4 regions of the Kineococcus haloalkalitolerans genome follow, and region 1 is predicted to be linked to each of the others. Evidence: riboswitches for the same ligand, from Rfam matches in the RefSeq annotation. Region 1 holds a riboswitch; each other region holds the start of a gene.

Region 1 (7,319 bases):
CCAGGTCTCCCGGGCGGGCGCCGGTCACCGCCCCGCGGTCGGCCGGGGCAGGTTCGGTGAGGGTCACAGGGGCTCCATGCGCACGTCGTCGTGGTCAAGCCGCTTTCGTGGTGGAAGTTCTACGCCGTCGGGCTGCCGCTCGTCAACCACCGCGGAGCCACTTCGCCGACAATTTCGTCGCTCCGGGCTTTCGCTGCGATACTCGGACGGGGGACGCGACGATGCGGACCCCGACGCGGAGGAGGAGGACGCCGTGGTGCGAGACCATGCGGCCGTGCGTGCGGACCGGGACGGGGCGACCGTCGGTGGCAGGGTGCTGATCGCCGGGGACGGCGGGCGCCCGCGCACGTCGTGGACGCCGCTCACCGGCCCGGCCCACGAGATCGCGCTGGAGGTGCTGCTCGACGGCCCCCTGCCGCGCAGCGAGCTGGCCCGGCGCCTGGACCTGTCGCCCGGCAGCCTGACCCGCCTGTCCAAGCCGCTCATCGACTCCGGCCTGCTGCGCGAGATCGGCAGCGCGCAGGACCCCGTCTCCGGCCGGCCCACCCGCCCCCTGGACGTCGACGAGGACGCCCACCACTTCGTGGGCGTGAAGCTGACCGGCGACACCGCCCACGGCGTCCTCACGACGCTGCGCGCGCACGTCGTGGCCCACCGGGACACCGTCCTGCCCGAGGCGTCCCCGGGGGCCGTCGTCGCGGCCGTCGTCCACCTCGTGCAGGGCCTGCGCGAGGACCTGCGCGCCACCGAGCCCCACCCCGACCGCGGGGTGCGGGCCGTCGGGGTCAGCCTCGGCGGCAAGGTGGACGCGGACGGGACGGTGGCCAGCGCCCGCTACCTCGGCTGGGAGGACGTGCCCCTGGGGCGGTTGCTCGAGGAGGCCCTCGGCCTGCCCGTCGTCGTCGACAACGACGTGCTGTCCCTGACCCGCGCCGAGCAGTGGTTCGGCACGGCCGCGCGCTGCGACCACTTCGCCGTCGTCGTCGTGGGCACCGGCGTCGGGTACGGCCTCGTCGTCCACGACGAGGTCGTCGACCGGCCGGACGCCGGGGTCGGCCTGCTCGGGCACTTCCCCCTCGACCCGAACGGCCCGCTGTGCCCGGAGGGGCACGCCGGCTGCGCGGACGCGGTGCTGCCGCGCGCGGCCGTGGAGGCGCGCGCCTCCGTGGCCCTGCGCAGGCCGGTCGCCTTCGAGGAGGTGCTCGGGCTCGCCGAGGAGGGGCAGCCCCTGGCGCGGCGCGTCGTGGACGACTCCGCCCGCGCGCTGGGCACGCTCGTGGCGGCGATCGCCAACACCACCATGCCCAAGAAGGTCGTCCTGTCCGGCGAGGGCGTGCGGCTGGCCGAGGTGGGCCGCGAAGCCCTGTGGGACGGGATCACCCGCCACCGCAGCGTCCACGCCTCCCCGCTCGACGTCGACGTCCAGGTCACCGGGTTCGCCGAGTGGGCGCGCGGGGCCGCCATCACCGCCGTGCGCACGTTCGTCCTCGGGCAGCGGCGCTGACGCGCCCCTACCCTGGGAGGGTGACCGGCACCCGAGCGCACGAGCGCGGCGCGCTGCTCGTGCGCCGCCGCCACGTGGACCTGTGCCGCACGCACGCGGCCACCTGTCCGGCCTGACGAGCCACCGGCGCGCCCCCGCGCGCGCCGCCCCGTCGTCCGAGCAGGAGCCGCCCGTGACCCGCGTGCCCGCCGCCCGCACCTCCCCCCGCCCCGTCCCGTCCACCTCGCCCGCTGCGGCCGGCGAGCCGCTGCGCGTCGCCCTCGTGGGCGCGGGCCCGCGCGCGCTGGGTGTCCTGGACCGCCTGGGCGTGCACGCCGCCTCCCTCGCCCGCCCGATGGAGGTGCACGTCGTCGACCCCCACCCGCCCGGCTCCGGCCGGGTGTGGCGCCCGGACCAGCACCCCCTGCTGTGGATGAACTCCCGCGCCGCCGACGTCACGGTCTTCCCCGACGAGACGTCCACCCTCACCGGCGAGGTGCGTCCCGGGCCCACCCTGTTCGCCTGGTTGAGCGAGCACCGCGACCGCCTGGCGCGCCAGTTCGCCGCGGCCGGGCAGGAGGAGCTGCGGCGGGAGGTGCTGGCCGTGCGGGAGGGCACCTTCGTCTCCCGCGCCCTGGGCAGCCGCTACCTGGCGGCCGCCTGGCGGCGGGTGGTCGACGGCCTGCCCGCCACCGCGTCGCTGCACGTGCGCGCGACCCGCGCCGTGGACCTGCTGGACGCGCCGGACGGCGGGCAGGTGCTGCACCTGGAGGACGGGACGGCGCTCGCGGTGGACGCGGTGCTGCTGGCGCAGGGCCACCCCGACGTCGAGCCCGGCCCGCGCGAGCGGGAGCTGCAGCGCCTGGCGGCCGGGCACGGCCTGACCTACCTGGCGCCCGCGTACACCAGCGACCTGCACACGGCCGGCGACCTGGACGCCCTGCGCCCCGGTGAGGACGTCCTCGTCCTCGGGATGGGGCTGGCCTTCGTCGACCTGCTCGTGCTGGTGGGCGAGGGGCGCGGTGGCCGGTTCTCCCCGGGCCCGGACGGCGGGCTGGTCTACGAGCCGTCGGGCGCCGAACCGGTCCTGCACGTCGGCTCGCGCCGCGGGGTGCCCTACCGCTCGAAGATCACCTACGAGCTGGTGGAGCGGCCGCCGCTGCCGCGCTGGTTCACCGTCGAGGGGGCCCGGGAGCTCGCGGGCCGGCTCGGCCGGCCGCTGGGGCTGCGCGCGGACGTGTGGCCGCTGGTGGCCCGCGAGCTCGCCGGCGCCCACTACCACGAGCTGTTCGCGCGCCACCCGGAGCGGACGAGGGTGCCCGCGGCGGAGTTCGAGCGGGCGTTCGCGGCCGCGCCGTGGGGCAGCGCCGAGCTGGACGCCCTCCTGGCGCGGGCCGTGCCGGCCTGCGAGGACCGCCTGGACCTGCACCGGCTCGACCGCCCCCTGGACGGCTGGTCCGGCGCGGACGCGACCGCGGTCGGCGCGAGGGTCGCCGAGCACGTCGCCGCCGACGTCGCCCGCCGCGGCGACCCGCGGCACTCCGCCGACGCGGCCGTGTTCGCGGCGCTGCTGTCCTGCTACGTCACGACCGCCGAGCTGGCCCGGCAGGGCCTGCTGGACGCGCGGTCGGCCGCGGTGGACGTCGACGGCTGGTGGCACGGGTTCTTCAGCTACGTCGCCAGCGGCCCGCCGCCGCAGCGGCTGCAGCAGCTGCTGGCCCTGCACCGCGCGGGCCTGGTCCGGTTCCTGGGCGCCGACGCCGCCGTCGACCTCGACCCCGCGACCGGCACCTGGCGGGGCCGCGCCGGCAGCGGACCCGGCGTCGTGCACGCGCGCGCCCTCGTCGACGCCCGCCTGCCCCCTCCCGGCGTCGCGCGCACCACCGACCCGCTGCTGCGGGCGCTGCACGCGCGCGGGGAGGCGCTGGAGCAGGAGTTCCGCGACCCGGGCGGCGTGGTCGTCACCGGCGGCCGGCTGGCCGTGGACGCGCACCAGCGCCTCGCGCTGGCCGGCGGCGGCGCGCACCCGCGGCGGTTCGCCGCCGGGCCGTGGGTGGCCGGTGGCGGGTGGGCGGCGGCGTTCGCGCGCCCGCGGCTGGACGCGGGGTTCTTCCGGCTCAACGACGCCCTGGCGCTGGACCTGCTGGCCGCCGCCGGGTCCGGGGACCCGGCGGCGGGCGGTCTCAGCGCCGCAGGGCGTCCTCGAGGTCGCTGAGCAGGTCCTCGGGGTCCTCCAGGCCCACCGACAGCCGCAGCACGCCGTCGGTCAGGCCGATCGCCGCGCGCCCCTGCTCGCCCAGGCGGCGGTGCGTCGTCGTCGCCGGGTGCGTCGCCAGCGACTTCGCGTCGCCGAGGTTGTTGGAGATGTCGACCACGCGCAGCGCGTCCAGCACCTCGAACGCGCGCTCCTTCGCGCGCCCGTGCGGCGCGTCGACCTCGAACGTGACGACGGTGCCGCCCAGCCGCATCTGCCGCCGTGCCAGCTCCACCTGCGGGTGCGAGTCCAGCGTCGGGTAGCGCACCCAGCGCACCGCGGGGTGGCGCTCGAGGTGCTCGGCCAGCCGCAGGGCGGTCGCCGCCGAGTGCCGCACGCGCAGCCCCAGCGTCTCCAGGCCCTTGGCCAGCACCCAGGCGTTGAACGGGCTGAGCGAGGGACCGGTGTGCCGGGTGAGCTCCTTGAACCGCCCGCCCAGGAACTCCTCGCTGCCGAGCACGGCGCCGCCCAGGACGCGGCCCTGCCCGTCGATGTGCTTGGTGCCCGAGTACACGACGACGTCGGCGCCCAGGTCCAGCGGCCGCTGCGCCACCGGGCTGGCGAACGCGTTGTCCACCACGACCACCGCGCCGGCGGCGTGCGCCAGCTCGCTGACGCGCTCGACGTCCACGAGGGACTGCACCGGGTTCGCCGGCGTCTCGAAGAACACCGCCTGCGCGGGCGTGGACAGGGCCCGCTCCCACTGCTCCAGGTCCTCGCCGTCGACGAACTCCGTGCTCACGCCCCAGCGGGGCAGGAACTCGTCGAGCACGACGAAGCAGGAGCCGAACAGGCTGCGGGCGGCCACGACCCGGTCGCCCGCGCCCAGCAGCGCCGCCAGCGTCGTGAACACCGCCGACATCCCGCTCGACGTGGCCGCGCACGCGGCCGCGCCCTCCAGCAGCCGCAGCCGCTCGGTGAACACGGAGTTCGTGGGGTTGCCGTAGCGGGAGTAGACGTAGCGGTCGACCTCGCCCGTGAACGCGGCCTCGGCAGCGGCGGCCGACTCGTACACGTACCCGCTGGTGAGGTAGAGGGCCTCGGCCGTCTCCTCGAACCCCGAGCGGGCCAGGCCGCCGCGCACGGCCAGCGTGTCCGGGCGCAGCGGGCGGCGCGCGCCGCCGTCCCCGGCCGCTCCCCCGTCCGCGCTCACGACTGCCGCCACGGCAGGCCGTCGGCGCGCCAGCCCGCGCCCCCGCGGTGCCCGTGCTCGTCCAGCGGCCCCTCGAAACCGTCGAGGACGTTGAGGGCCCGGCCGAACCCCGCGGCGGTCGCGGCCTCCGCCGCGGCGACCGAGCGCACGCCCGAGCGGCACAGGAACACCACGGGGCCCTCGTGGTCGGCGGCCACGCCGGCGGCGGCCAGCTGCTGCAGGAACGTGCGCCCCGGCGGTTCGCCGGGCACCGGCGACCAGGAGACCAGCACCGGTTCCCGCCGCAGGCCCGACAGGTCCGGCACCCCGACGAAGCGGTGCTCCGCCTCGGTGCGCACGTCGACGAGGACGGCCGTGGCGTCCTCGCGCAGCAGGTCGTAGGCGTCCCTCGGCGTGAGGTCCCCGGCGTACGGCACGTCTCCTCCATCGGTCCCGGCGTGAGCACCCCGCTCGGAGGGGTTGCTGCGGCGTCGTCGAGCCAGGTCTCTCGGCCGCTCTGGATGGTCCGGCCACCCTAGCCCGCCGCGGGCTGCCGCACGGGTTCCCGGCGCGCTACCGGCCCAGCCGGCGGTGCATGACGTGCAGGCCGACCAGCCCGTGCTCGGGGTGGTCGAAGGCCTCCGGCACCGTGGCCAGGACCGCGAAGCCGAGGGAGCGCCACAGCGCCACGGCGGCCGTGTTCGTCTCCACGACGGCGTTGAACTGCATCGCGCGGTACCCGTCGGCGGCCGCCGCGGCCACGACGTGCTCGCCGAGGGCGCGCCCCACACCCCGCCCGCGCGCCGCCGGGGACACCATGAAGCTGGCCGTCGCGACGTGCGCGCCCCGGCCGGGCCGGTTCGGGCCGCTCTTGGCCGTGCCCAGGACGGTGCCGTCCTCGTCCACGGCCACGACGACCCGCCACGGCGGCGGCTGCACCCACAGCTCGCGCGCCGCCTCGGAGATCAGGCCGCCGGGCAGGGCGTACGTCTCCCCCTCGGCGACGATCTCGTCGAAGAAGGGCCACACCCGCGGCCAGTCGTCCTCGGTCAGGTCGCGGATCAGCACCCCGGGAGGGTAGCCAGTCGACCGCCGGTGCCCGCGCGGCGGCGGGGCGGGCGGCGCCGGCCGACCAGCTGCCAGCTGCGCGCCACCGCCACCAGCTCGGGGCGCTCGCACAGCGCCCGCTCGAGCTCCAGCAGGTCCTCGTAGTACCCGCGCTCGCCCTTGCGGGCGTCGGGCAGCAGGTCGGTGACCACGCGCACCCCGAAGCGGAACTCCACGGGCGTCCCGGCCGCGGCGAGGGCCTCCTCGACCCGGTCGGCGGGCAGCGGCGCGCCGGCGTCCTCCCCCGCGGGGCCCTCCCCCGCCAGCAGGCGCCGCGCGCCGCGCAGGTCGTCCTCGCGCACCGCCGCCCGCAGCGCGGCGGCGGCCGAGCCGGGGCCCAGCACGGACAGGCACCCGCCCGGGCGGACCCGGGAGGCCAGCGCGGCCACGTCCGCCGCCAGGTCCGCCGAGGAGCCCGCCCCGGGGCGGTGCTGCAGCACGTCGTGGCACAGGACGAGGTCGAACGTGCCGCCCCCGCCGCCGGTCAGCGCCGTCAGCGCCACCACGTCACCGAGGTCGGCCTCGACCGTGCGCACCCGCTCGGCCACGCCCGCGCGGTGGGCGGCGGCGCGGGCGCGCTCCAGCACCAGCGGCGCGGAGTCGAGGGCGGTGACCTCGGCGCCGCCGTGCGCCAGGGCCACCGCGTCGCTGCCGTCGCCGCAGCCGACGTCCAGGACGCGCAGCGGTCGGCCGGAGACGGTGCGGCAGACGACCGCCAGCGTGTGCTCGACGAGCGTGTGGCGCAGCCGGCCCCACGGGGCGCTGCGCCAGGCGACCGCGGCCTCCTCCGGGTGCGGCGGCTCGCTCACCGCCGCCTGCCGACGAGGTGGAGGTTCCCGTCCGCGTCCACGGCCCGGTGCGCCACCGCGCCGCCGGCGGCGACCACGGCAGCCGCCAGCAGGTCGGCGGCCAGGTGCAGGTGCCCCGGCGAGGACCCCGACGACCCGGTGGACCCCGGGGACCCGGAGGACCCGGACGGCCCGGACGCCGGCGGCGGCACCGTCAGCGACAGGTGCCCACCGGGGCGCAGCGAGCTGGTCAGCGCGGCGACGTCGGCCTCGGCGCGCGCGACGCTGCCGCGCAGGTGCAGCACGTCGTGGCAGCAGACGACGTCGAAGGAGCCCGACCCGCCCGCGCGGTGGCGGGTCAGCGCCGCCAGCGCCGCGAGGTCGTCGAGGTCGGCGGCCACGGTGCGCACCCGGTCGGCCACCCCGGCGAGCGCGGCGGCGGCGCGGGCCTGCTCCAGGGCCGCCGGCAGGCGGTCCAGCACCGTCACCTCGTGCCCGAGGGCGGCGAGCAGGAGCGCGTCGCGGCCCTCGCCGCCGCCCGCGTCCAGGACGCGC
Region 2 (7,319 bases), on a different contig from region 1:
CGTCCTGGCCGCCGGGGACCGCCACGACGGCTCGGTGCCCTGGCAGGTGGCCAAGGTCTACGAGACCGTCCAGCCGGAGTCGCTGACCCGCGCGGCCCTGCGCGCCCTGGCCGCGGCCGGGCTGGCGGACGTGCCCGACCCGGACGGCCCGCTGCCGTCGGTGGTCGTGCCCGACGAGGAGGTGACCACGGCCGTGGACGGCGCCGAGCACGTGGCCGCCAAGCTGGCCGCGCTGCGCGCGCACGCCTCGCAGGTGACGGTCGACCTGGAGGGCCGCGAGCCGGTGATGCGGCTGTCCAACCGGGTGCCGCAGCCGGTCCTGCCCGTGGAGCACTTCCGGCTCGTGCACGGCGTGGCGAGCGGCCCGTTCGACGACGCCGGCCGCGAGACGGACCTGTTCGCCGGCGTCGCTCTGTGAACCGCCGCCGCTGACTCGGCGCGTCCGTGCCCGCCCGGTGGCGCGGATGCGCCGGACTGCTCCGGACGGGTGAACCCGGTCCTCCGAACCGGTCACGGACGGTGGCCGTCCGGCAGCGCGGCGGGTTGGCTGGCTCCGCGGCCCGGTGCTCCGACCGGGCCGGACGAGAGGAGCAGCCGGTGGCGCCGAAGGCCGAGCCCGTACGGGGTGGACCGGGTCGAGCGGGTGGACCGGGCGCGGGTCCGCGGCGCGGCCGCGACGCCGGCGACGTCGGGCGGGTGCGCGAGGCCCACCGCCGCCGCCGCACCACGCTGGCGCTGCTCGCCGTCCTCGCGCTCGTCCTCGTCGTCGACGTGCGCCTGGCGCTGGGCCTGCCGCTCGTCCCGGCGCTGCCGGCCGTGGACCCGCTCTACGTCATGGCGGGCCTCTTCTTCGCCCTGCTCATCGTGCTGCTGCTGGGGCAGACGCTCGTCGCCGGCCGCTCCCCGCACGTGCTGTACCGCCCCGAGCAGATCGACGTGACCCTGGACGACGTCAAGGGCCTGGGCCCGGTCAAGGAGGACGTCGAGCGCAGCCTCGACCTGTTCCTGGGCGCGCGCAGCTTCCGCCGCGACATGGGCGGCCGGCCCCGCCGCGGCCTGCTGTTCGAGGGCCCGCCCGGCACGGGCAAGACGCACATGGCCAAGGCCATGGCCCGCGAGGCGGGCGTGCCGTTCCTCTTCGTCTCCGCGACCTCGTTCCAGTCGATGTGGTACGGCGCGACGGCCCGCAAGGTCCGCTCCTACTTCAAGGCCGTGCGCCGCGCGGCCCGCGCCGAGGGCGCCGCCGTCGCCTTCATCGAGGAGATCGACGCCATCGCCGGCGCGCGCGGCGGCATGTCCTCGGCCACAGCGCTGGCCACGCCCCTGGAGGCCGCCCCCGCCAGCGCCGGGGTGCTCTCCTGCGGGGGCCTGTCCGGGCTGGAGCGGCTCGTGACCGGCATGGCCGGCGCGGGCGGCGCGCCCGCCCCGGTGCGCGTGGAGCGCCTGGCCAGCAGCGAGGGCGCCAGCGGCGTCGTCAACGAGCTGCTCGTGCAGATGCAGTCCTTCGACGAGCCGACGGCCGGGGAGCGGCTGCGCGGCGCGCTGGTCGACCTGGCCAACCGCTTCCTGCCCGAGGGCCGCCGGCTGCGCCGCCCGCGCACCGAGCCCGCCGAGGTCCTCGTCGTCGCCGCGACCAACCGCGCCGACGCCCTCGACCCCGCGCTGCTGCGCCCCGGCCGCTTCGACCGCCGCCTGGCCTTCGGCCTGCCCGACAAGGCGGCCCGGCGCGAGCTGGTGGACCACTTCCTGGCCCGCAAGGCCCACGAGCCGGCCCTCGACGAGGCTGAGCGCCGCGACGCGCTGGCCGGCGTCACCTCCGGCTACAGCCCCGTGATGATCGAGAACCTGCTCGACGAGGCCCTCGTCAACGCCGTGCGCCGCGGCGGCGACGGGATGTCGTGGGCGGACCTGGAGCACGCGCGCCTGGTCACCGAGGTCGGCCTGGGCCAGCCCGTCGGCTACACCGCGCACGAGGCGCGGCTCATCGCCACGCACGAGGCCGGGCACGCCGTCGTGGCCCACCTCGTCGCCCCGCACCGGCGCCTGGACGTCCTGACGATCGTCAAGCGCGCCAGCGCCCTCGGGCTGCTCGCCCACGGCGACGTCGAGGACGTCTACACGCGCTCGCGCTCGGAGCTGGCCGGGCTCATCCGCATCGCCTTCGGCGGGCAGGTGGCCGAGGAGCTGTTCTTCGGCGACGTGTCCACGGGCCCCTCCGGCGACCTGCAGGCCGCCACGACGACGGCCGCGCAGATGGTGGGGGCTGCCGGGATGGCCGGGACGCTGGTCTCCTTCGCGGCGGTGCAGAACGGCGCGTTCGCCGACGGCAACCTCGTCTCCCGGGTCCTGGGCGACGCCGAGGGCCGTCGCCTGGTCGAGGCGCTGCTGGCCGAGCAGAAGGAGGCCGTGCGCGAGCTGCTGGGGCGCCACCGCCACCTGGTGGCCGCCCTGCGCGACGCGCTGCTGGAGCGCCACGAGCTCATCGGCCACGAGATCACCGACGTGCTCGCGGCCGCCGCGCACGAGCCCGCTGCCGACGCGGCCGGCGGGCCCGAGCGGGTGCTGGACCTGCGCGACGGGGCGGTCCTGCCCACCGGCCCGCGCCCGCCCGCCTGACCCGCCCGCTCGCCCCGGCCCGCGCGCCCCGCCCCGCCCGCCGGGGTCCGGGGCGCGCGGCGCTCAGCCGCGGCGCTGCTCGACAGCGCCGGTGCGCTCGTGGCACGCTCCGCGCAGGTCATGAGCGCCAGCGCCAAGCCCCGGCTCGCTGGCCGGCAACCCTCCACGTCGTGGGGTGCCCCGGGTGATGACCTGACCTGGTGCTGACGCACGGGTAAGGACGGGCGCTCGCACGACACCTCCCGGGCCGACGCACCTCAGCGTCCACGACCGGAGGAGCAACGGGTGAGCACCGCCACCGACGACCAGACCACCGAGCGCACGAGCGCCGGGCCGGACGCCGCGCAGCGGCTCGCCGCCGTGCGGGAACGGCTGCGGCCGCTGCTGGAGCGGATCGCCGAGGGCACCGTGCAGCGCGAGCGCGGCCACGTCCTGCCCCGCGAGCAGGTGCGCGAGCTGCTGGACGCCGGGTTCGGCCGGCTGCGGGTGCCCGTCGAGGAGGGCGGGGAGGGGCTGGACGTGCGCGGGCTGGCCGAGGTCCTCGTCGACGTGGCCGCCGCCGACCCGAACCTGCCGCAGGTCTTCCGCGGCCACCTGGCCTGGGTCGAGCACCTGCTGTCCCTGCCGGCGGGGGAGTACCGCACCCGCTGGGTCGAGCGCGTCGTGGCCGGTGAGCTGGTCGGCAACGCCTGGAGCGAGACGGGCGACGCCGCGACCGGGAAGCAGCAGACCGTGGTGACCCGGCGCGACGGGCGCTGGGTCGTCGACGGCCGCAAGTACTACACGACCGGCACGATCTTCGCCGACTGGACGGACGCGACCGCGCGGCGCCTCGCCGGGGACGGCACCGAGGAGGTCGTCACCGTCCTCGTGCGCACCGACCAGCCGGGCGTGCGGGTCAGCGACGACTGGGACGGCTTCGGGCAGCAGCTGACCGGCACCGGCACCCTCGTGCTGACCGGCGCGGTGGTCGAGGACGAGGACGTCGCCTCCTTCACCGACCGCTTCCGCTACCAGACGGCCCTGTACCAGCTGGTGCTGCTCGCCGTCCTCGCCGGCGTCGCCGAGGCCGTCGAGCGCGACACCGGCGCGCAGGTGCGCTCGCGCACCCGCAGCTACACGCACGGCTTGGCGCCGCTGGTGCGCCACGACGCGCAGGTCCTCGCCGTCGCCGGAGAGGTCTCGGCCACCGCCTTCACCGCGCGCGCCCTCGTGCGCTCGGCCGCCGAGGCCGTGCAGGCGGCCGCCGACACCGCCCACGAGCGCGGCTCGGCCGCCGACCGCGCCGCCAACGTGGAGGCGGAGGTGCGCACGGCGCAGGCGCAGGTCGTGCTGTCGGAGAGCGTGCCGCGCGCCGCGACCCTGCTGTTCAACACCCTGGGCGCCTCGGCGACCAGCCGGGCGCGGGCCCTGGACCGGCACTGGCGCAACGCCCGCACCGTCGCCTCGCACAACCCGGTGATCTACAAGCAGCGCATCGTGGGGGACTGGTCGGTCAACGGCACCGAGCCGCCGTTCGTCTGGGACGTCGGCACGCACGCCTCCGTGGACGCGGCGGCCGTGCGGGCCGCCGAGGGCGCCCGCGGCTGAGGCCGGACGGCGACGACCTGCGCCCCAGCCGCGGGAGCGGCGGGGGCGCCGGTCGTCGCCGGTGTCAGCGCACCGAGCGGTCGGCGCGCTCCAGCAGCGGCAGCAGGTCCTCGCGGGTGGTGCGGCGCGGCCGCTCGGGGTCGCCGTCCTCGGTGTACGCGCCGGCGTAGGCGGGCTGGTCGCGCTGGAAGCGCCAGCTGTCGGCCAGGGAGCCGGTGTCGAGCACGTCGTAGCCCAGGGAGTCCAGGAAGGCGGCGACGACCCGCTCGGCGTCCTCGTCGTCCCCGGCGGTCAGCAGCGTCGTCCGCTCCGGCGAGCCCGCCGGGCGCTGCAGGACGCCGAGGTTCGCGGCGAAGATGTTGTTGAACGCCTTGACGACCCGGGCGCCGGGGAAGTGGCGCTGCACGAGCTCGCTGGTCGTCAGCTCGTGGCTGTCCAGCTCGGCGGTGTCGCCGTCGCGCTCCGGGTAGTAGTTGCAGGTGTCGACGACGACCTTCCCGGCCAGCAGGTCCGTCGGCAGGTCCCGCACGCGGCCCAGCGGGATGGTCAGCACCACCAGGTCCCGCGCCGCCGCGGCCTCCTCGACGGTGCCGGCGCGCGCCCGGGGGCCCAGCTGCCCGACGAGGTCCGCCAGCGACGCCGGGCCGCGCGAGTTCGCCACGACGACGTCGTGGCCGGCGTCGACCGCCAGCCGCGCGACGGTGCTGCCGATGTTGCCGCTGCCGATGATCCCGATCTCGCTCACGGTCCCTGCAAGGCGCCGCGGGGGCGGGGTGTTCCCGCGGCGCGACGTGGCGCGACGTGCCGCGACGGGCCTCAGGGACCCGGGCGCACCCGGTAGTGGTAGGCGTGGTGCACCCCGAAGCCGGCCCCCTCGTACAGGGCGCGGGCGCCCGCGTCCTCCGCGGCCACCTGCAGGAACGCCGAGACGGCCCTGTGCGCGCGGCCGGAGCCGGCCACCTCGGCCAGCAGCCGGCGGGCCAGCCCGCGCCGCCGGTGGGACGGGGCCACCTCCACGGCCGACACGCCCAGCCAGCCCGCGCCGAGGGACCCGCGCGCCACGGCCACGACGGCGCCGTCCTCGACGACCCGCGCGAACACCTGCGCGTCGGCGGAGGCCAGCACCCGCAGCCCCGCCGGCGGCACCGCCGGCCCGCCGCGGTGGTGGTACCCGGCCAGCCACTGCTCGTCGGGCTCCGCGGTGGACACGACCGAGCACCCGGCCGGCAGCGGCACCTCGCCCGGGCCGGGCAGGTCGTCCACGGCGGCGGTCAGCACCAGCGTCGGGGTGTCCACCGCCCAGCCGAGCGCGGCCAGCTCCCGCGCCACCTCCGGCGCGTCCGGTCCGTCGGGCGCCGTGCCCGCGGCGTGCGGGACGGCCACCCGGGCCGGCAGGCCGCGCCGGGCGTAGAAGGCCTCCACCGCGGCGACCGCCTCGTGCAGCGGGACGCCGGGCGAGCCCAGGGCCAGCGCCGAGTTCGCCCGCCCGGTGAAGCCGCCGGCCGCCCGCAGCCGCCAGCCGCCGAGGCGCTCGACCTCGTGCGGGCGCCAGTGCGCGGCCGCCACCAGCTCCAGCTCCTCCACGCCGACGGCCTCGTGCGGCGCCGCGCGGGACCGGCGCGGCGCCCGGGGCGCCGGCGGCGGGGGCACGGCCTTGCCGGCCAGCAGGTCCGCGCGCCGGACGGTGACCTCGCCGCGGCGGGTGCGCACCACCAGGCGCTCGGAGTCGGCGGCGAGCAGCTCGCCCAGCGCGTCGGCGGCCGAGCCGTCGTCGCGGCGGTGGCGCAGCACCACCCGCGCGCCCGGCACCAGCTCGTGCGGGCGCAGCACGTGGCGCGCCCGCAGGCCGCCGCCCGGCTCCCCGTCGACCCCCGCGCCCAGCCCGCCGCTCACCCGTCCGACCCCCTCCACCTGCCGCCCGCGCGGCCGTCGGGGATACTAGGCGGCGGTCGTGCCCGGCCCGGAGGGCCGGAGGAGGAGGGACGCTCGTGACCTACGTCATCGCCCAGCCGTGCGTGGACGTCAAGGACAAGGCGTGCATCGAGGAGTGCCCCGTCGACTGCATCTACGAGGGCAAGCGTGCGCTGTACATCCACCCCGACGAGTGCGTGGACTGCGGGGCCTGCGAGCCCGTGTGCCCCGTCGAGGCCATCTACTACGAGGACGACGTCCCCGAGCAGTGGTCGGCGTTCACCGCCGCCAACGTCGAGTTCTTCGACCAGATCGGCTCCCCGGGCGGGGCCGCCAAGCTGGGGGAGATCGACGCCGACCACTCGCTCGTGAAGTCCCTGCCCCCGCAGGGCGGGGAGAGCTGAGCGCGCGCGGGGCGGCGCTGCCGGACTTCCCCTGGGACTCGCTGGCCGCGGCCGCCGCGCGCGCCCGCGCCCACCCCGGCGGGATCGTCGACCTGTCGGTCGGCACGCCCGTGGACCCCACGCCCGCCGTGGTCGCCGACGCGCTGCGCTCGGCGGCCGACGCCCCCGGCTACCCGCAGACGTGGGGCACGCCGGCGCTGCGCGAGACCGTCAGCGCCTGGTACGCCCGCCGGCGCGGGGTGGACGGCGTCGACCCGGACGGGGTGCTGCCCACGGTCGGCTCCAAGGAGCTCGTCGCGTGGCTGCCCACCCTCCTGGGGCTGGGGCCCGGTGACGTGGTCGCGCACCCGCCGGTTGCCTACCCCACCTACGACGTGGGGGCCCGGCTGGCGCGGGCCCGCCCGGCCGCGGCGGGCACGGTCGACGAGCTCGACGAGCTCGCCGCGGGCCTGGCGGCGTCGGGGGAGCGGCTGGGCCTGCTGTGGCTGAACTCGCCGTCCAACCCCACCGGCGCCGTCCTGGACGTGCCGGAGCTGGCCGCCGTGGTGCGCTGGGCCCGCGAGCGCGGCGTCGTCGTGGCCAGCGACGAGTGCTACGCCGAGCTGGGCTGGGACGCCGCGCACGACACGACGCGCGGCGGGCTGGTGCCCTCGGTGCTCGACCCCCGCGTCTGTGGCGGTGATCACACCGGGCTGCTGTCGGTGTACTCGACGTCCAAGCAGTCCAACCTCGCCGGCTACCGCGCGGCGTTCGTCGCCGGCGACCCGGCGCTGGTGCGCGACCTGCTGGCCGTGCGCA
Region 3 (7,319 bases), on a different contig from region 1:
GAGTTCGGGCACCCGTTGACGTGCAGGGTGATCGGCGTGTCGAGCTCGATCCCCGCCAGTCGCCGCTCCAGCTCGGCGACCGCGTCCGCCGCCGTGGCCTTGGTCTCGACGATCGCCAGCTTGCAGAACTGTATGCCCGTGCAGGCGATGGTGCTGCGGCGGAACGGCGACGGCGCGGCGGTCAGCCCGAGCTCCCGCGCCGCGGCCAGCAGCGCGTCGACGCGGGCGGGGTCGACGTCCAGGACGACGACCTTCTGGTGCGGGGTCAGCCGCACGCGGCCCGACCCGGCGGCCTCGGCGGCGTCGGCCAGGGCGCGCAGCACCGTGCCGCTGACCCGGCCCACGGTGGGGGCCAGGCCCACGTAGCGGCGGCCGTCCTTCTGCTCGTGCACGCCGACGTGGTCACCGGGACCGCGCGGCGGCGGCGGCGCCGGGCCGTCGGTCAGCCGCCGGCCCAGGTACTCCGTCTCCAGCACCTCGCGGAAGCGCGCGGCGCCCCAGTCGGCGACGAGGTACTTCAGGCGGGCCTTGTTCCGCAGCCGGCGGTAGCCGTGGTCGCGGAACACCCGCACGACCCCGTGCCACACGTCGGGCGCCTCGTCCGCGGTGACGAACGCGCCCAGGCGCTGGGCGAGGTGGGCGCTGGTCGAGAGCCCGCCGCCGACCCACACGTCGAAACCCGGCCCGAGCTCGGGGTGGACGACGCCGACGAACGACACGTCGTTGATCTCGTGGACGACGTCCTGGCTGGGGTGGCCGGTGACGGCGGTCTTGAACTTGCGCGGCAGGTTCGCCAGTTCCGGGTCGCCGACGAAACGCCCGACGATCTCCGCCACGACCGGTGTCGGGTCGACGACCTCCTCGCGGGCGATCCCGGCCACGGGGCTGCCGAGCACGACGCGCGGGGTGTCGCCGCACGCCTCGGTGGTGCGCAGGCCCACGGCCTCCAGCTCCCGCCACACCTGCGGAACGTCCTCGACCCGCACCCAGTGCAGCTGGACGTTCTGCCGGTCGGTGATGTCGGCGGAGTCGCGGCCGAAGCGCGTGGACAGCTCCCCGACGACCCGCAGCTGCTGCGTCGTCAGCGCCCCGCCGTCGATCCGCACGCGCAGCATGAAGAACTCGTCGGACAGCTCCTCGTTCGACAGCTGCGCGGTGCGGCCGCCGTCGATGCCGGGCCGGCGCTGGGTGTACAGGCCCCACCAGCGGAACCGGCCGTTGAGGTCGTCGGGGTCGATGGAGGAGAAACCCTCCCGGGCGTACACGCGCTCGATCCGCTCGCGGACGTCGAGGCCCGGCCCGGCGGCCTTGACCTCCTCGTTGTGGTTGAGCGGTGCCCGACCGTCCACGGCCCACTGGCCGTTGCTGCGGGTGCGCGCGGGGCGGGCCGGCGGCGCGGCGGGTGCGCCGGACGTCGTGAGCGAGGGGTCGGGTGTCATCGGTCCTCACGGGGGTGCGGGCCCTCCGTGAGGAGCGCCCCTAGCGGTGACGGGGAGGGGTGGGGGAGGTGGTGCGGCGGCAGGCGTAGTTGCTGTGCACGCGCATGAGGTCGACGTACCGGCGCGAGACGAGGCGCACGGTCAGCGGCTGGACCACGTCCCCACCGTAGGGCACGCGGAACTCCCGTCAAGCCCGTCGGGGAGTTCCGCGGGTTCTCCGGCGGGTTCTCCGTGCGGTCCGCGAGGAGTTCCGGCCGGTGGCGGGTGTTGACGGTCCGGGCCCGGCGCCCTAGCGTGGTCGGCAGGTCACGAGTGCCAGCGCCAAGCCCCGGCTCGCTGGTCGGCAACCCTCCTCCGCGGCGGGGTGCTCCGGGTGAGGACCTGGTCGGTCGCCGCACGGTGCCCGGCAAGCGCGGACCTGCGGGTCCACCGGGACGAACGGGAACCCCTCGTGCGCAGACTCGTGCTCCTCGCCGTCGTGGGCCTGCTGGCCCAGCTGGTCGACGGTTCGCTCGGCATGGCCTACGGCGTCACCTCGACGACGCTGCTGCTCCTCGTCGGCACCAGCCCGGCCCTGGCGTCGGCGACGGTGCACCTGGCCGAGATCGGCACCACGCTGGCCTCCGGCGCGGCGCACCACCGGTTCGGGAACGTGGACTGGCGCGTCGTCCGGCGGGTCGGGATCCCAGGCGCCGCAGGCGCTCTCGTCGGTGCCACGCTGCTGTCGTCGTTGCCGGCGGACGTCGCCGCCCCCCTCGTCAGCGTGCTGCTGCTGGGGCTGGGCGTGTACGTCCTCGTGCGGTTCTCAGTGACCACCCTGGACGTGCGGTCCCTGCACCGCCCGCTGCGGCGCAGGTTCCTGGCGCCGCTCGGGCTGTTCGCGGGTTTCGTGGACGCGACGGGCGGCGGCGGCTGGGGCCCGGTCGGCACCCCGGCCCTGCTCGCCTCGGGCCGGCTGGAACCGCGCAAGGTGATCGGGTCCGTCGACGCCAGCGAGTTCCTCGTGGCCGTCGCGGCCAGCGCGGGTTTCCTGCTGGGCCTCGGGGCGCAGGGCATCGCCTGGTCGTGGGTCCTCGCGCTGCTCGCCGGGGGGCTGGTGGCCGCGCCGATCGCCGCCTGGCTGGTCCGGTTCGCACCCCCGCAGGTGCTGGGTGCCGCCGTCGGCACCGTCATCGTCCTCACGAACTCCCGCACCCTCCTGCGCACCGACGCCGTCGCCGCGCCGGACGGCGCGCGGTTCGCCGTCTACGCGCTCGTCCTCCTCGCCGGCGGACTGGCCGTGACCAGCGCGGTGCGCCGCCACCGGCGTTCCCGGAGCACCCCCGTCCCCGAGCTGCAGAGGAGCACCCCCGCGTGACCTACGTCGTCGCCCAGCCGTGCGTGGACGTCAAGGACAAGGCGTGCGTCGAGGAGTGCCCCGTCGACTGCATCTACGAGGGCGAGCGGTCGCTGTACATCCACCCCGACGAGTGCGTGGACTGCGGGGCCTGCGAGCCCGTGTGCCCCGTCGAGGCCATCTACCACTCCGACGACGTCCCGGAGCAGTGGTCGGCGTTCACCGCCGCCAACGTCGAGTTCTTCGACCGGGTCGGCTCCCCGGGCGGGGCGGCGGCGCACGGCCCGGTGGCCGGTGACCACCCGCTCGTGGCGACCCTGCCCGGGCCGTCCTGACGGTCCCCGCCCGCGCTGCGCCGTCCGGGTCCTCCCGGCCGCCCGGCCTCAAGGTGCCGGGCCGGACCTCCGATCGGGCAGACGTGGACGATCCCAGCGTGCCGGAGCGCGGTGAGCGGTCCCCGCTGGTGAGCCTGACGCCGCGGCGGCCCGGCGCCGGGCCGTCCCGTCGAGCCCGCGCGTCGTCGCCGAGCGCCCTGGACCGCGAGACCTCCCGCGCCGTGCTCGACAGCACCGCGGCCCTGGTGTGCGTGCTGGACGTCCACGGCCGCTTCACCCTGTTCAACCGCGCCTGCGAGGAACTGACCGGGTACGCGGCCGAGGAAGTGCTCGGCGAGGAGATGTTCGACCTGGTGGTCGTGCCGGAGGACCGCGACCTGGCCCGGCAGGGCGTCGCCCTTGGCGTGGCCCACGGGTCCTCCAGCGTCGCCGAGGGGGAGTGGCTGGACCGTCGCGGCGGCCGGCACCGCATCCGCTGGCACAACACGGTGCTGCTCGACGAGGACGGGGTGCCCGACCGCCTCGCGTGCGTGGGCGTCGACGTCACCGAGCAGCGCCGCGCCGAGGAGATGCTGCGCCAGCTGGCGAGCACCGACCCCCTCACCGGGCTGCTGAACCGGCGCGCGCTGTTCGAGCAGGCCGCTGCGGCCCTCGAGCCCGGCGGCGAGGGCTGCGGCGTCGTGTGCGCCGACCTCGACGGTTTCAAGCGCGTCAACGACGAGCACGGGCACGCCGTCGGCGACGCCGTCCTCGTCGAGGTCGCCGCCCGGCTGCGCTCCGCCGTCCGCGACGGCGACGTCGTCGCCCGCACCGGCGGCGACGAGTTCGTCCTCCTCCTGCGCGGCACCGGGTGCGACCCCGCCGACGCCGCCGCGCGCGCCGCCCGGGTCGCCGCGGCCGGCCCGCTGGCCCGCGCCCACGGCGTCGGCGTGAGCGTGGGGTGGGTCCTCGCGGCCGCCGGCGCCGACGTCGACGAGGCGCTCTCGCGCGCCGACGAGCGCATGTACGAGGTGAAGCGCTCCCGCCGGCTGGGGTGAACGCCGGTCGACCGCTCGGTGCACGTCCTCACCGCCGTGTTACGGCGGTGTTACGTTGCGCGTGTGAGCTTCCACGACCAGTTCGTGCTGGCGCAGGGGCCCCGGGCCCACCCGCAGGGGTGGGGCGAGCGCACGGCGCACGGGTGGACGCTGGCGTCCCACCCGTCCCTGCCGGTCGTCCCGCTCCTCGAGGGCGACGGGAGGACCGCCGGTTGGCTGCTCGGGTGGGTCGTCGCCGAGGACGGTGCCCTGCTGCACGAGCGGGCCTCGCTGCCCGTCGAGGCGGTCACGGGCCCCGGCGGGACGGGCGCCGACCCCGGCGCCGTGGAGGACCACCTCTACCGCTGGGCGGGGCGGTGGGCGTGCCTGCTGCTGCGCGGGCGGGCCCGCCTGCACCTGGACCCCGCCGGGTCGCTGGCCGTGGTGCACTCCCTGGCCGAGCGCGCCGTCGCCTCCACGACCACGGTGCTGCGCTGGGGCGACCCCGAGCTGGCCAGGCGCTGGGAGCGCCGCACGCTGCGCCGCAGCGGGTACCACCCCGCCGGGGTCACCAGCGCCGAGGGCGTGCAGCGCCTCCTGCCCAACCACTACCTCGACCTCGCCTCCTTCGAGCCGGTGCGGCACTGGCCCACCGCGCCGCTGGAACCGGTGAGCTCGGCCGCCGCGACCGCCGAGCGCGTCGAGGTCGTCGCCGGTGCCGTCCGCCACCTCCTCGTGTCGCTGGCGGCCCGGCACGAGCTGCTGCTGCCGCTCACCGCCGGCCGCGACAGCCGCCTCGTCGCCGCCGCCGCCCGCCCCGTCCTCGACCGCACGACGTTCGTCACCTTCGGCTACGAGGACGACCGGCGCACCGACGTCTCCTTCGCCCGCGAGGTCGCCCGGCGCCACCACTTGGACCTGCGCGTGCTGCCGCTCCCGCCGGTCCCCGAGGCCGACGCCCGCCGCTACCTCGAGCGCGTCGGGTACGACGCCCACGAGGGCAAGGCCCGCGACTTCGACCTCGCCGCCCGCGCCCTGCCCCTCGACCGGGCGTGGGTGACCGGTTTCGCCGGCGAGGTCGGCGGCGCGCCCTACTGGCGCGGCACCGACGTGCCCGCGGCCCCGCGGCCCGACGAGCTGCTGCGGCTGGTGCGGCTGCCCCCCGACGAGCGGCACGAGGACGCCCTGGCCCGCTGGCTCAAGGAGGTGCCGCACCGCGACGTGCACGACCTCCTCGACCTGGCCTACCTCGAGATGCGCGTGGGCTGCTGGGCCGGCCCCCAGCTGTACGGGGCCGCGCCCTTCACCCTCAGCGCGATCGCCGTCAACTCCCGGGCCGCTTTCACCGCGATGCTGCAGCTGCCGCTGGAGCACCGCCGGCGGCGCGAGCTGCCGCCGGCGGCGACCCGGCTGCTGTGGCCGGAGCTCGCCCGCCCGCCCTACGGCCGCGCGCCCGGGGTGCGCGGCTGGCCGGTGGCGCTGCGCCGCACCGCCGGCGCCGCGCGCGCCCGGCTGGCGCTGGGGACGCGGGCGGCGCGGCTGACCGGACGGAGCGGGTGACCGGGCGGAGCGGCTAGCGTCCGGGCACGTGCTCCGCCTCCGCGACCGCCCGCGCACCCCGCGCACGCCCTGGTGGAGGTTGCCGGCCCCGGTGCGGACGCTGCTGCTGAGCCAGTTCGCGTTCAACGTCGGCTTCTACCTCGTCGTCCCCTTCCTCGCGGTGCACCTGGCCGACGACCTGGCGATGGCCGGGTGGCTCGTCGGCGTCGTCCTGGGCGTGCGGACCTTCAGCCAGCAGGGCCTGTTCTTCGTGGGCGGTGCGCTCACCGACCGCTTCGGCGTCCGCCCCGTGCTCCTGACCGGGTGCGCGGTGCGGGTCGCCGGGTTCTGCGTGCTCGGGGTGGCGGGGTCGCTGCCGTGGGTGCTCGTCGGGACCGTCCTCACCGGGTTCGCCGCCGCCCTGTTCTCCCCGGCCGTGGAGACGGGCCTGGCCCACGAGGGCCGTCGGCTGGAGGACGCGGGCACCACCACCCGCGCGGAGCTGTTCGCCCTCGACGCCGTCGTGGAGAAGGTCGGCTCGTCCGTGGGGCCGGTGCTCGGCGCGCTGCTGCTGGCCGTCAGCTTCACCACCACCTGCCTGGTGGCCGCGGGCGTCTTCGTCGTCGTCCTCGTGGCGAACGCCCGCTGGGGCCCGCGCGCGCAGCCGGGCGGTCCCGCGCCGGCGGGCGTGCTGCACGGGTGGGGGGCGGTGCTGCGCAACCGCCGCTTCCTCGTCTTCACGGCGCTGTGCTCGACGTCGCTGCTGGCCTACAACCAGATGTACCTGGCCCTGCCGGTGGAGCTGGAGCGGGCCACCGGCTCCACGGCCGCGCTGGGGGCGATGTTCGTGGTCGCCGCGGCGGTGACCGTCACCGCGCAGGTGCCGCTGGCCCGCTGGGCACGGCGCCGCGGCCCGGCCACCGCCCTCCCGCTGGGCTTCTCGGTCACCGCGGTGGCGTTCGCGCTCGTGGCCGCCGCCACGGCCCTGCCTGCGGGTGCCCTGCCGGCGCTCGCCCCGGCCGTGGCGTTCGTCGTCGTCCTGCACCTCGGCTCCGCCGTGGCCGGCCCCCTGGTGCGCGACCTCGTCCCCCCGCTGGCCCGGGAGCGGCACGTCGGGGCCCACTACGGGGTGCTGGCCTCCGCCGGGGGGCTCGCCGTGCTGCTCGGCTCGACGGCCGTGGGCGCCCTCCTGGAACCGGGCGCGGCGCTGCCGTGGCTGCTGCTGGCCGTCCTGCCGCTGCTGTCGGCGGCGGGCCTCGCGGTCCTCACCCGGCGGCCCGCTGCGCCCGCGCACCCCGGGCGCGCCGGAGGCCGGCGGGCGAGGGGGCCAGCGCCGACGCGCTGACCGCGAGCACCGACAGCGCGACCAGCGAGAGCGCCGGCGCCAGCACCACCCACGGCGCGCGCTCCACGTAGGGCAGGCCCTCCGCCAGCACCAGGCCCCAGTCCGGCGTCGGCGGCTGCGGGCCCAGGCCGAGGAAGCCCAGCCCCGCCAGGGCCAGCGCCACCCCCGGCAGGCGCAGGAACGCGTTGCGCAGCACCGGCCCGGCCACCATCGGCAGCACGTGCACCAGCAGCAGCCGCACCCGCCCCACCCCGAGGACGGGCAGGACCCGCACGTGCGGCTGCGCCACCGCCTCGGCCACCAGCGCCG
Region 4 (7,319 bases), on a different contig from region 1:
CGACCTCGTCGCCGGACCACACCACCGGGATGCCGCCCCAGGCGAAGACGACGGCGTGGGCCAGCAGGTGCCGGGCCAGCGCCGCGTCCACCTCCGCCTCCAGCTCCGCGTGCACCCGCGGGTCCCCCGTCCCGGCGGCCAGCGCCTCGCGGGCCGCGGTCAGCCCCACCAGGTCCGCGCACGTGCCGCTGATCCGCCGGTCCCCCGTCGCCGGGTTCTCCTGGAACACCAGGCCGCGCGCGGTGGACCCCTCGAAGGCGCCGGAGTACCAGTCGGACAGGAACGAGCGGTGGGCGTGCCCGTCGAGCCCGACCGCCGCGGCGTCGGCGTCGGAGACGGCCCAGCCGATGTCGTCGTGGCAGCGCGCGTACGTGATCCACGCGGTCGTCGTCGGCACGGTGGGCAGCGCCCGCAGCGCCTGCGCGGCCAGCCGCACGTCCTGCGCGGCCAGCGACGACCACACCTGCACCATGAGCGTGTTGTGGTACGCCAGGTCGCTGACGCGGCCGTGGTGGCGGCCGCGGCCGAGGTAGTGGACCAGGTCGTCGGGCGCGACGATCGCCTCGGCCTTCAGCAGCACCGCGGGGCAGGCGATGCGGGTCAGCGCGCGCAGCACCTGCACCACGGAGTGCACCTCGGGCTGGTTCTGGCAGTTCGTGCCCATCCGCTTCCACAGGAACGCCACCGCGTCCAGGCGCAGCACCTCCACCCCGAGCTCGGCCAGGAACAGCACGATCGAGGCGAACTCGGCGAGGACCTCGGGGTTCGACCAGTCCAGGTCCCACTGGAAGGAGTTGAACGTCGTCCACACCCAGCCGCCGAGCTCGTCGTCGAAGGTGAAGCTCCCGGGGGCGAAGTCGGGGAACACCTCCGGCAGCGTGCGCTCGTGGGCGTCAGGCAGGGTCCGGTCGTCGAAGACGTGGAAGTAGCGGCGGTAGCGCTCGTCGCCGGCGCGCGCCGCGCGGGCCCACTCGTGCTCGCGGGCGACGTGGTTGAGCACGAGGTCCAGGACGAGGCTGGTGCCGCGCGCGCGCAGGGCGGTGGCCAGCTCGCGCAGGTCCTCCACGTCGCCCAGGTCCTCGCGCACGGCGCGGTAGTCGGCCACGGCGTAGCCGCCGTCGCTGTCGCCCTCGCGCGGGCGCAGCAGGGGCATGAGGTGCAGGTAGGTGACCCCGAGGTCCTCGAGGTGGTCCAGCCGGCCGGCCACGCCGGCCAGGGTGCCCGCGAACCGCTCGGTGTAGGCGGCGTACCCGACGGCGCGCGGGGACTGGAACCAGTCGGGGCGCAGGGTGCGGGCCTGGTCCAGGCGGTGCAGGTCGTCGGGCCGGCGGGCGCACGCCCCGGCGGCCAGGCGCAGCAGCCGGGCCGCCAGGTCGTCGGCGACGTCCGGCGCGTGCAGACCGGCCAGGCCGCTGCGCAGGTCCTCCCACCAGCGCTCCACCCGCAGGGCGAACACCTCGCGGCGCGCGGGCGGCAGCCCGTCCAGCAGCCCGTCCAGCAGCCCGGCGGGCACCTCCCACGGCGCGCCGCCCGCACCGCCGGTCGTCGTCGTCCCGGTCATCCGTCCCCCCGCGCTGCTGTTGACACGTCCAGGACCCCTTCCTACCGTGACCGCAGGTCAAGAGCGGCAGCGTGAAGCCCTGGCTGGCTGCCCGGCAACCCTCCACCGCGGTGGGGTGCTCCAGGTGACGACCCGGCCGGGCGGTGGGCGCCCGGCAAGCGCGGCTCCGCGGAGCCCGGCCCGGAAGCAGGTCCTCGTGCCCGAACGCCCCAGCGCCCTGACCACCCGCCTGCCGGCGCAGCACCGCCTGCGCGACGCGCCCGCCCTGCTGCACGTGGAGGGCGTGGTCGAGCACGGCGACGAGCGCGGGCGGCTGCTGGGGTTCCCGACGGCGAACGTCGCGGTGCCCGAGCACGGGCTGCGCGACGGCGTGTGGGCCGGCACGGTGCAGGTGGACCCGGCTACCGGCGGGCCGGTGCACGTGGCCGCCGTGTCGGTGGGCCACCGCCCGACCTACTACGGCCGGGACGGGCAGCGGCTGCTGGAGGCGCACCTGCTCGACTTCGACGGCGACCTGTACGAGCGCACCGTGCTGGTGCGCCTGCACGAGCGGCTGCGCCCGCAGCGCCGCTACGCCGGCTCCAGCGAGCTCGTGGAGCAGCTGCGCCTGGACGTGGCCGCCACCCGCGCGTGGGCGCTGCGGGCCGGCCTGGGCGGCTGAGGGCGCACCCGCTCCCCGACCGGGGTCGACTGCCCGTGCACCGACCGGGTCAGCTGCCCGTGTAGCGGCCCGGGCGGTGGTTCATCGCCAGCACGAGGTTGAGCACGACCGCGCCCGCGGCCGACAGCGCGGCCACCGCCGGGCCGACGACCGCCACGGACGCGGTGACCACGGCGACGTCCAGCACCATCTGCACGTAGCCGGCCCGCCAGCCGAGCCGTTCCTGCAGCACCAGCGCCAGGACGCCGAACCCGCCGAGGCTGGCGCGGTGGCGGAACAGCACGAGCAGCCCCGTGCCGGCCACGAGGTTGCCGGCCAGCACCGCGTAGACGGGGTCGATCCGCAGGTCCGGCAGGCAGGCCGCCTGCAGGGGGCTGAGCAGGGACACCGCCGCGACGGCGAGCGCAGAGCGCAGCGTGAAGGCCCAGCCCTTGACCCGCACGGCGAGCACGACGAACGGCAGGTTCACCAGCGGGAACAGGACGCCGAAGGGCAGACCGGCCGCGTAGCCGAGGAGCAGGGCGAGCCCGGCGGTGCCGCCGGTGACGGCCGAGGCCGCGTGCAGCAGGTGCAGCCCCAGGGAGGCCAGGAAGGTCCCGACGAGCAGGCCCGCCACGTCCTCGGCGCGGGAGTGGGGCAGCGGCGCGGCCGCCGCGGTGGGTGGCCGGGTCGCGGCCGGTCCGGTCGTCGTCACCCGCGCAGCGTCGCGACGCCGGGTACCGGTGCGCAAGCGGGACTGGTCCGGACGGGCAGATCGTCCAGCAGGACGTCGTTCCAGCGGCAGAGTGCCCACCGGACCCACCCCGCAGGGCCCAGCGGGCGTCAGAGGGCGGTGCCGAGCAGCGAGCCGGTCCCGTAGGTGACGAGCATGGCGACGGCTCCCCCGCCGGTGGTGCGCAGCACGGCCCGGCGCGGGTCGGCGCCGCCGAGGCGGGCGCTGACGAGGCCGGTGACGGCGAGCGCGAGCAGGACCGCGGCGGAGCAGGCCGGTGCCCGCGCCGCGTCCGGGGGCAGCAGCACGGCGAGCAGGGGCAGCGCCGCGCCGAGGGTGAACGCCAGCACCGACGCCCCCGCGGCCTGCCAGGGGCGCACGACCTCCTGCGGGTCCAGGCCGAGCTCCGCCTCGGCGTGCGCACCGAGGGCGTCGTGCGCGGTCAGCTCGCGGGCGACCTGCCGCGCCAGCGCCGGCGAGAGCCCCTTGGCGGTGTAGATCGCGGTCAGCTCGTCGAGCTCCTCGTCCGGCAGCTCGGCCAGCTCGCGCCGCTCGCGCGCCAGCAGCGCGGACTGCGTGTCGCGCTGGGTGCTGACGGAGACGTACTCCCCGACCCCCATCGACAGGGCGCCGGCCACGAGCCCGGCCAGACCGGTGGTGAGCAGGACGCCGCGGTCGTCGGTGGCGGCCACGACACCCAGGACGAGCGCGGCCACGGAGACGATGCCGTCGTTGGCGCCGAGGACGCCGGCGCGCAGCCAGCTCAGGCGGCCGCTGACGGAGCCGAGGTGCTCGGCGGGTTCGCGGTCGTGGTGGGCCAGGTCGGTCACGACCGCCACGCTACTCGCCGCGGTACCACCCGCTCGCCGCTTCCGCTTGCAGCGCAACGGCATCCGCGCCCGAGCAGGCCAGCCTGCCCTCACCGGCGGGCGGCTCGTACAGTGGCGCGCGCCCCAGCCGGAGCACCCCCGTCCCCGCGATCGGAGCGACCCGTGCCCGCCCGAGCACCCCACCTGTCCCCGCGCCCGCTGGCCGTCGTGCTCCTGGGCGGGTTCTGCGGCACGGCGCTGCGCTACGCCGCGGAGAGCGCCTGGCCGTCCCCGGCGACGGGGTGGCCGTGGGCGACGTTCGGCGTCAACCTGCTGGGCGCCTTCGGCCTGGGCGCGCTGCTGGAGGGCCTGGCGCGGCGGGGTCCCGACGAGGGGCGGCGGCGGCTGCTGCGGCTGGGCCTGGGCACCGGCCTGCTGGGGTCCTTCACGACGTACAGCTCGCTGGCGGGCGAGGCGGACCTGCTCGTGCGCGGGGGGGCTCTCGCGACCGGGGCGGCCTACGCCGTCCTCAGCGTGGCCCTCGGCCTGCTGGCGGCCCTGCTGGGGGTGCTCGCGGCGGCCCGCCACCACCGCTGGCGGACCGCGCGGCGCCCGGCGGTGTCGACGACGGTGGACCCGGACGCGGACCCGGACGCGCCGCGGTGAGCGCCCTGCTCGTCCCGCTGGCGGTGTGCCTGGCCGGGTCGCTGGGCGCGGTGGCCCGCTTCGTCGTGGACGGGGAGGTGCGGCGCCGGTGGCCCACGACCTTCCCGTGGCCGACCGTGGGGGTCAACGTCACCGGCTCGCTGCTGCTGGGCCTGGTCACGGGGCTGGTGCTGGCCGGCGCCGGGCCGCAGGACCTGCGCGCCGTCGCGGGCCTGGGGTTCTGCGGCGGGTACACGACGTTCAGCACGGCGGTGCTGGAGAGCGTGCGCCTGGCGCAGCGGGGCGCGTGGTGGGCCGCCGCGGGCAACGCGGCCGGGACGCTGGTGGCGACGACGGCCGCCGCCGCGGCTGGTCTGGCGGCCGGGCTGGCCCTGGGGTGAGCCGCTGCGGTGGGGTCCCCGGGGCCGTGAGAGTCCTCTCACCGTCCTCTCGCGCGGCTCTCACGCCGCGCTGGTCGACTGTCCGCATGGCTGACCGGACCACCGCCCGCACCCGTACGCGCACCGCGGGGCTGCTCGCCCTGCCCGCCGCCGTCCTGCTCCTGCTGCCCGCCTGCGGCGGGGACGACGCCGCAGCACCGGCCGGTGACGCCGTGACCCTGAGCCCCGGCGAGCAGGGCGCGGACCCGGCGAGCCCGACCACCTCCCCCGACGACTCCCCCGGGACCTCGCCGGACAGCTCCCCGGAGGGCGCTCCGGCGGCGCCGGCGGCGCCCGCGGGGCCCCGGCCGGCGAGCGGCACGTGCACCGACGTCCCCGTGCCCGAGGACGGCCGCTACGTCGTGGCCGACGCCGGCTCGGCGGTCGTGCCGTTCACCGACGGGCGCCTGTCGCTGGCCGACGTCCGGGCGGCCGGGGGCTGGACCACCGAGGTCGACGTGGACGACGACGACGAGGTGGAGGTCGAGTGGCGCCGCGGGCAGGAGCGGCTGGACCTGGAGGTCGAGCTCGACGACGGCCGGGTCACCGCCCAGCTGTGCGCCGACGACGACGACTGAGCCCCGCCGTCCCCACCGGTCGACGCGTGTGACCGAGGACACACCTCTCCCGGCGTGACACCCGGCAGCGGTGGGACTCCACCTGCCGTGGACGACCACGTCCACGGACAGGAGGTGCACGGTGACGGGTGAGCGCGCGCAGGAGCGGGCGGCGTCCGGGTCGGTGCGCACCGCGGTCGACGCCGCGCTGGCCCGCGTCGTCCTCGCCGGCGAGGTGGACGCGACCCTGGGCGAGGACCTCGAGCGCGCCGTCGCGGACGTCGGTGCCTCGGCGCTGCCCGTGGTGGTCGACACCCGGGGCGTGACGTTCATGGACTCCACCGGCGTGGGGTTCCTGGCCCGGCTCGCGGTGCGGGTGCGCCCGCACCGCGTGCAGGTGCTCGACCCGCCCCCCGTCGTCCGCTTCCTGCTGCGCACCACGCGCGTGGCGACGCTGGTCGACCTCGTCCCCGACGACGGCCCCCTCCCGGACCCGCCCGCGGCCTGAGGACCCGGCCTCACAGCACCGCCACCGCGGTGTGCGGGGACGGTGACCGGCCGGACACGACGAGCTGACCGGGCGGAAACAGGCGCGCGGCAGGGTCGCTGCTCATGTCCTACGTGAGCCCGCCGGACTTCGTCACGAAGATGATCGACGCGGGGCAGTCCAAGGTCCTCATGTCCACCCGCGACACGCTCGTGCGCGCCTACATGGCCGGCGCGATCCTCGCGCTGGCGGCGGCGTTCGCCGTCACCGTCACCGTGCAGACGGGGAACGCGCTCGTGGGCGCGCTGCTGTTCCCCGTCGGGTTCTCGATCCTCTACCTGCTCGGCTTCGACCTGCTGACCGGCGTCTTCACGCTCGTCCCCCTGGCCCTCATCGACAAGCGTCCCGGGGTGACGTGGCGCTCGATGCTGCGCAACTGGGGCCTGGTGTTCACCGGCAACCTCGCCGGTGCGCTGACGGTCGCGGTGATGATGGCGGTCGTCGTCACCTACGGCTTCGCCGTCGACCCGAACGAGGTGGGCCAGCGCCTCGGGGAGATCGGCGAGGACCGCACCCTGGGGTACGCGCAGTACGGCGCCGCCGGGATGCTCACGCTGTTCGTGCGCGGGGTCCTGTGCAACTGGATGGTCTCCACCGGCGTGGTGGGCGCGATGCTGTCGACGAACGTGTCCGGCAAGGTGATCGCGATGTGGATGCCCATCATCGTGTTCTTCTACATGGGGTTCGAGCACTCGGTGGTGAACATGTTCCTGTTCCCCACCGGGCTGCTGCTGGGCGGCTCGTACTCGCTGCTGGACTACCTGGTCTGGAACGAGGTGCCCACGGTGGTCGGGAACCTCGTCGGCGGCCTGACCTTCGTGGGTCTGGCGCTGTACACGACGCACGCGCGCACCGGGCGCCCGCGCGCGGTGCTCCCCCGCCAGGCCGACGTGCGCGAGCGCGGCGCGGAGGTGACCCGGTGAGCGAGCGCCTGACGACCAAGCGGGAGGCCGCGGACGCCGTGCGCGCCGCGCTGCGCCGCACCGGGCTGCGCTGGGCCGACGTGGCCGCGCACCTGGGCACCCCGCCCGTGTGGACGACGGCCGCGCTGCTCGGCCAGCACCCCGTGCCGGCCGAGCACGCGCGGCGCGCCGGGCAGCTGCTCGGCCTCGGCGAGGACGTCGTGGAGGCCCTGCAGCTGCAGCCCCACCGCGGTCCCGACCCGGCCGTCGCGTCCGACCCGACGGTGTACCGGTTCCACGAGGCCCTGTCGGTGTACGGGCCGGCGCTGAAGGAGCTGATCCACGAGGAGTTCGGCGACGGCATCATGAGCGCGATCAACTTCCGCGTCGACGTCGCCCGCCGGCCCGACCCGGACGGTGACCGCGTGGTCGTCACCTTCGACGGGAAGTTCCTCGACTACCGCTGGTAGGGGCCCGTCAGGCGC

The links. A riboswitch is a leader RNA that binds a small molecule or an ion and turns the genes downstream of it on or off. The one in region 1 is predicted to bind S-adenosylmethionine.
Region 2: linked by a shared signal. The riboswitch ahead of ACRYMY_RS08430 (acyl-CoA dehydrogenase family protein) and the one ahead of ACRYMY_RS10170 (rhodanese-like domain-containing protein) in region 1 are both predicted to bind S-adenosylmethionine.
Region 3: linked by a shared signal. The riboswitch ahead of ACRYMY_RS15270 (sulfite exporter TauE/SafE family protein) and the one ahead of ACRYMY_RS10170 (rhodanese-like domain-containing protein) in region 1 are both predicted to bind S-adenosylmethionine.
Region 4: linked by a shared signal. The riboswitch ahead of ACRYMY_RS10740 (riboflavin kinase) and the one ahead of ACRYMY_RS10170 (rhodanese-like domain-containing protein) in region 1 are both predicted to bind S-adenosylmethionine.

Annotation. Positions count from the first base shown of each region.
Region 1 is NZ_JBJLSH010000021.1:38,609-45,927, reverse strand. It holds gene ACRYMY_RS10190 (alpha-galactosidase) at 1-28, opposite strand, end outside; gene ACRYMY_RS10185 (ROK family protein) at 275-1,504, shown strand; gene ACRYMY_RS10180 (FAD/NAD(P)-binding protein) at 1,677-3,698, shown strand; gene ACRYMY_RS10175 (O-succinylhomoserine sulfhydrylase) at 3,667-4,890, opposite strand; gene ACRYMY_RS10170 (rhodanese-like domain-containing protein) at 4,887-5,306, opposite strand; SAM riboswitch class I at 5,311-5,397, opposite strand; gene ACRYMY_RS10165 (GNAT family N-acetyltransferase) at 5,443-5,937, opposite strand; gene ACRYMY_RS10160 (class I SAM-dependent methyltransferase) at 5,931-6,785, opposite strand; gene ACRYMY_RS10155 (class I SAM-dependent methyltransferase) at 6,782-7,319, opposite strand, start outside.
Region 2 is NZ_JBJLSH010000016.1:47,428-54,746, forward strand. It holds gene mshB (N-acetyl-1-D-myo-inositol-2-amino-2-deoxy-alpha-D-glucopyranoside deacetylase) at 1-418, shown strand, start outside; gene ACRYMY_RS08425 (AAA family ATPase) at 697-2,616, shown strand; SAM riboswitch class IV at 2,733-2,843, shown strand; gene ACRYMY_RS08430 (acyl-CoA dehydrogenase family protein) at 2,902-4,206, shown strand; gene ACRYMY_RS08435 (NADPH-dependent F420 reductase) at 4,271-4,951, opposite strand; gene ACRYMY_RS08440 (GNAT family N-acetyltransferase) at 5,023-6,099, opposite strand; gene fdxA (ferredoxin) at 6,195-6,521, shown strand; gene dapC (succinyldiaminopimelate transaminase) at 6,518-7,319, shown strand, end outside.
Region 3 is NZ_JBJLSH010000040.1:33,467-40,785, forward strand. It holds gene ACRYMY_RS15265 (nitrite/sulfite reductase) at 1-1,439, opposite strand, end outside; SAM riboswitch class IV at 1,744-1,858, shown strand; gene ACRYMY_RS15270 (sulfite exporter TauE/SafE family protein) at 1,891-2,796, shown strand; gene fdxA (ferredoxin) at 2,793-3,110, shown strand; gene ACRYMY_RS15280 (GGDEF domain-containing protein) at 3,194-4,147, shown strand; gene ACRYMY_RS15285 (asparagine synthetase B family protein) at 4,211-5,686, shown strand; gene ACRYMY_RS15290 (MFS transporter) at 5,715-7,010, shown strand; gene ACRYMY_RS15295 (ABC transporter permease subunit) at 6,931-7,319, opposite strand, start outside.
Region 4 is NZ_JBJLSH010000023.1:16,998-24,316, reverse strand. It holds gene ACRYMY_RS10745 (amylosucrase) at 1-1,561, opposite strand, end outside; SAM riboswitch class IV at 1,617-1,728, shown strand; gene ACRYMY_RS10740 (riboflavin kinase) at 1,758-2,222, shown strand; gene ACRYMY_RS10735 (YitT family protein) at 2,272-2,916, opposite strand; gene ACRYMY_RS10730 (VIT1/CCC1 transporter family protein) at 3,045-3,755, opposite strand; gene ACRYMY_RS10725 (FluC/FEX family fluoride channel) at 3,927-4,409, shown strand; gene ACRYMY_RS10720 (fluoride efflux transporter FluC) at 4,406-4,789, shown strand; gene ACRYMY_RS10715 (hypothetical protein) at 4,876-5,406, shown strand; gene ACRYMY_RS10710 (STAS domain-containing protein) at 5,528-5,893, shown strand; gene ACRYMY_RS10705 (formate/nitrite transporter family protein) at 5,998-6,855, shown strand; gene cynS (cyanase) at 6,852-7,304, shown strand.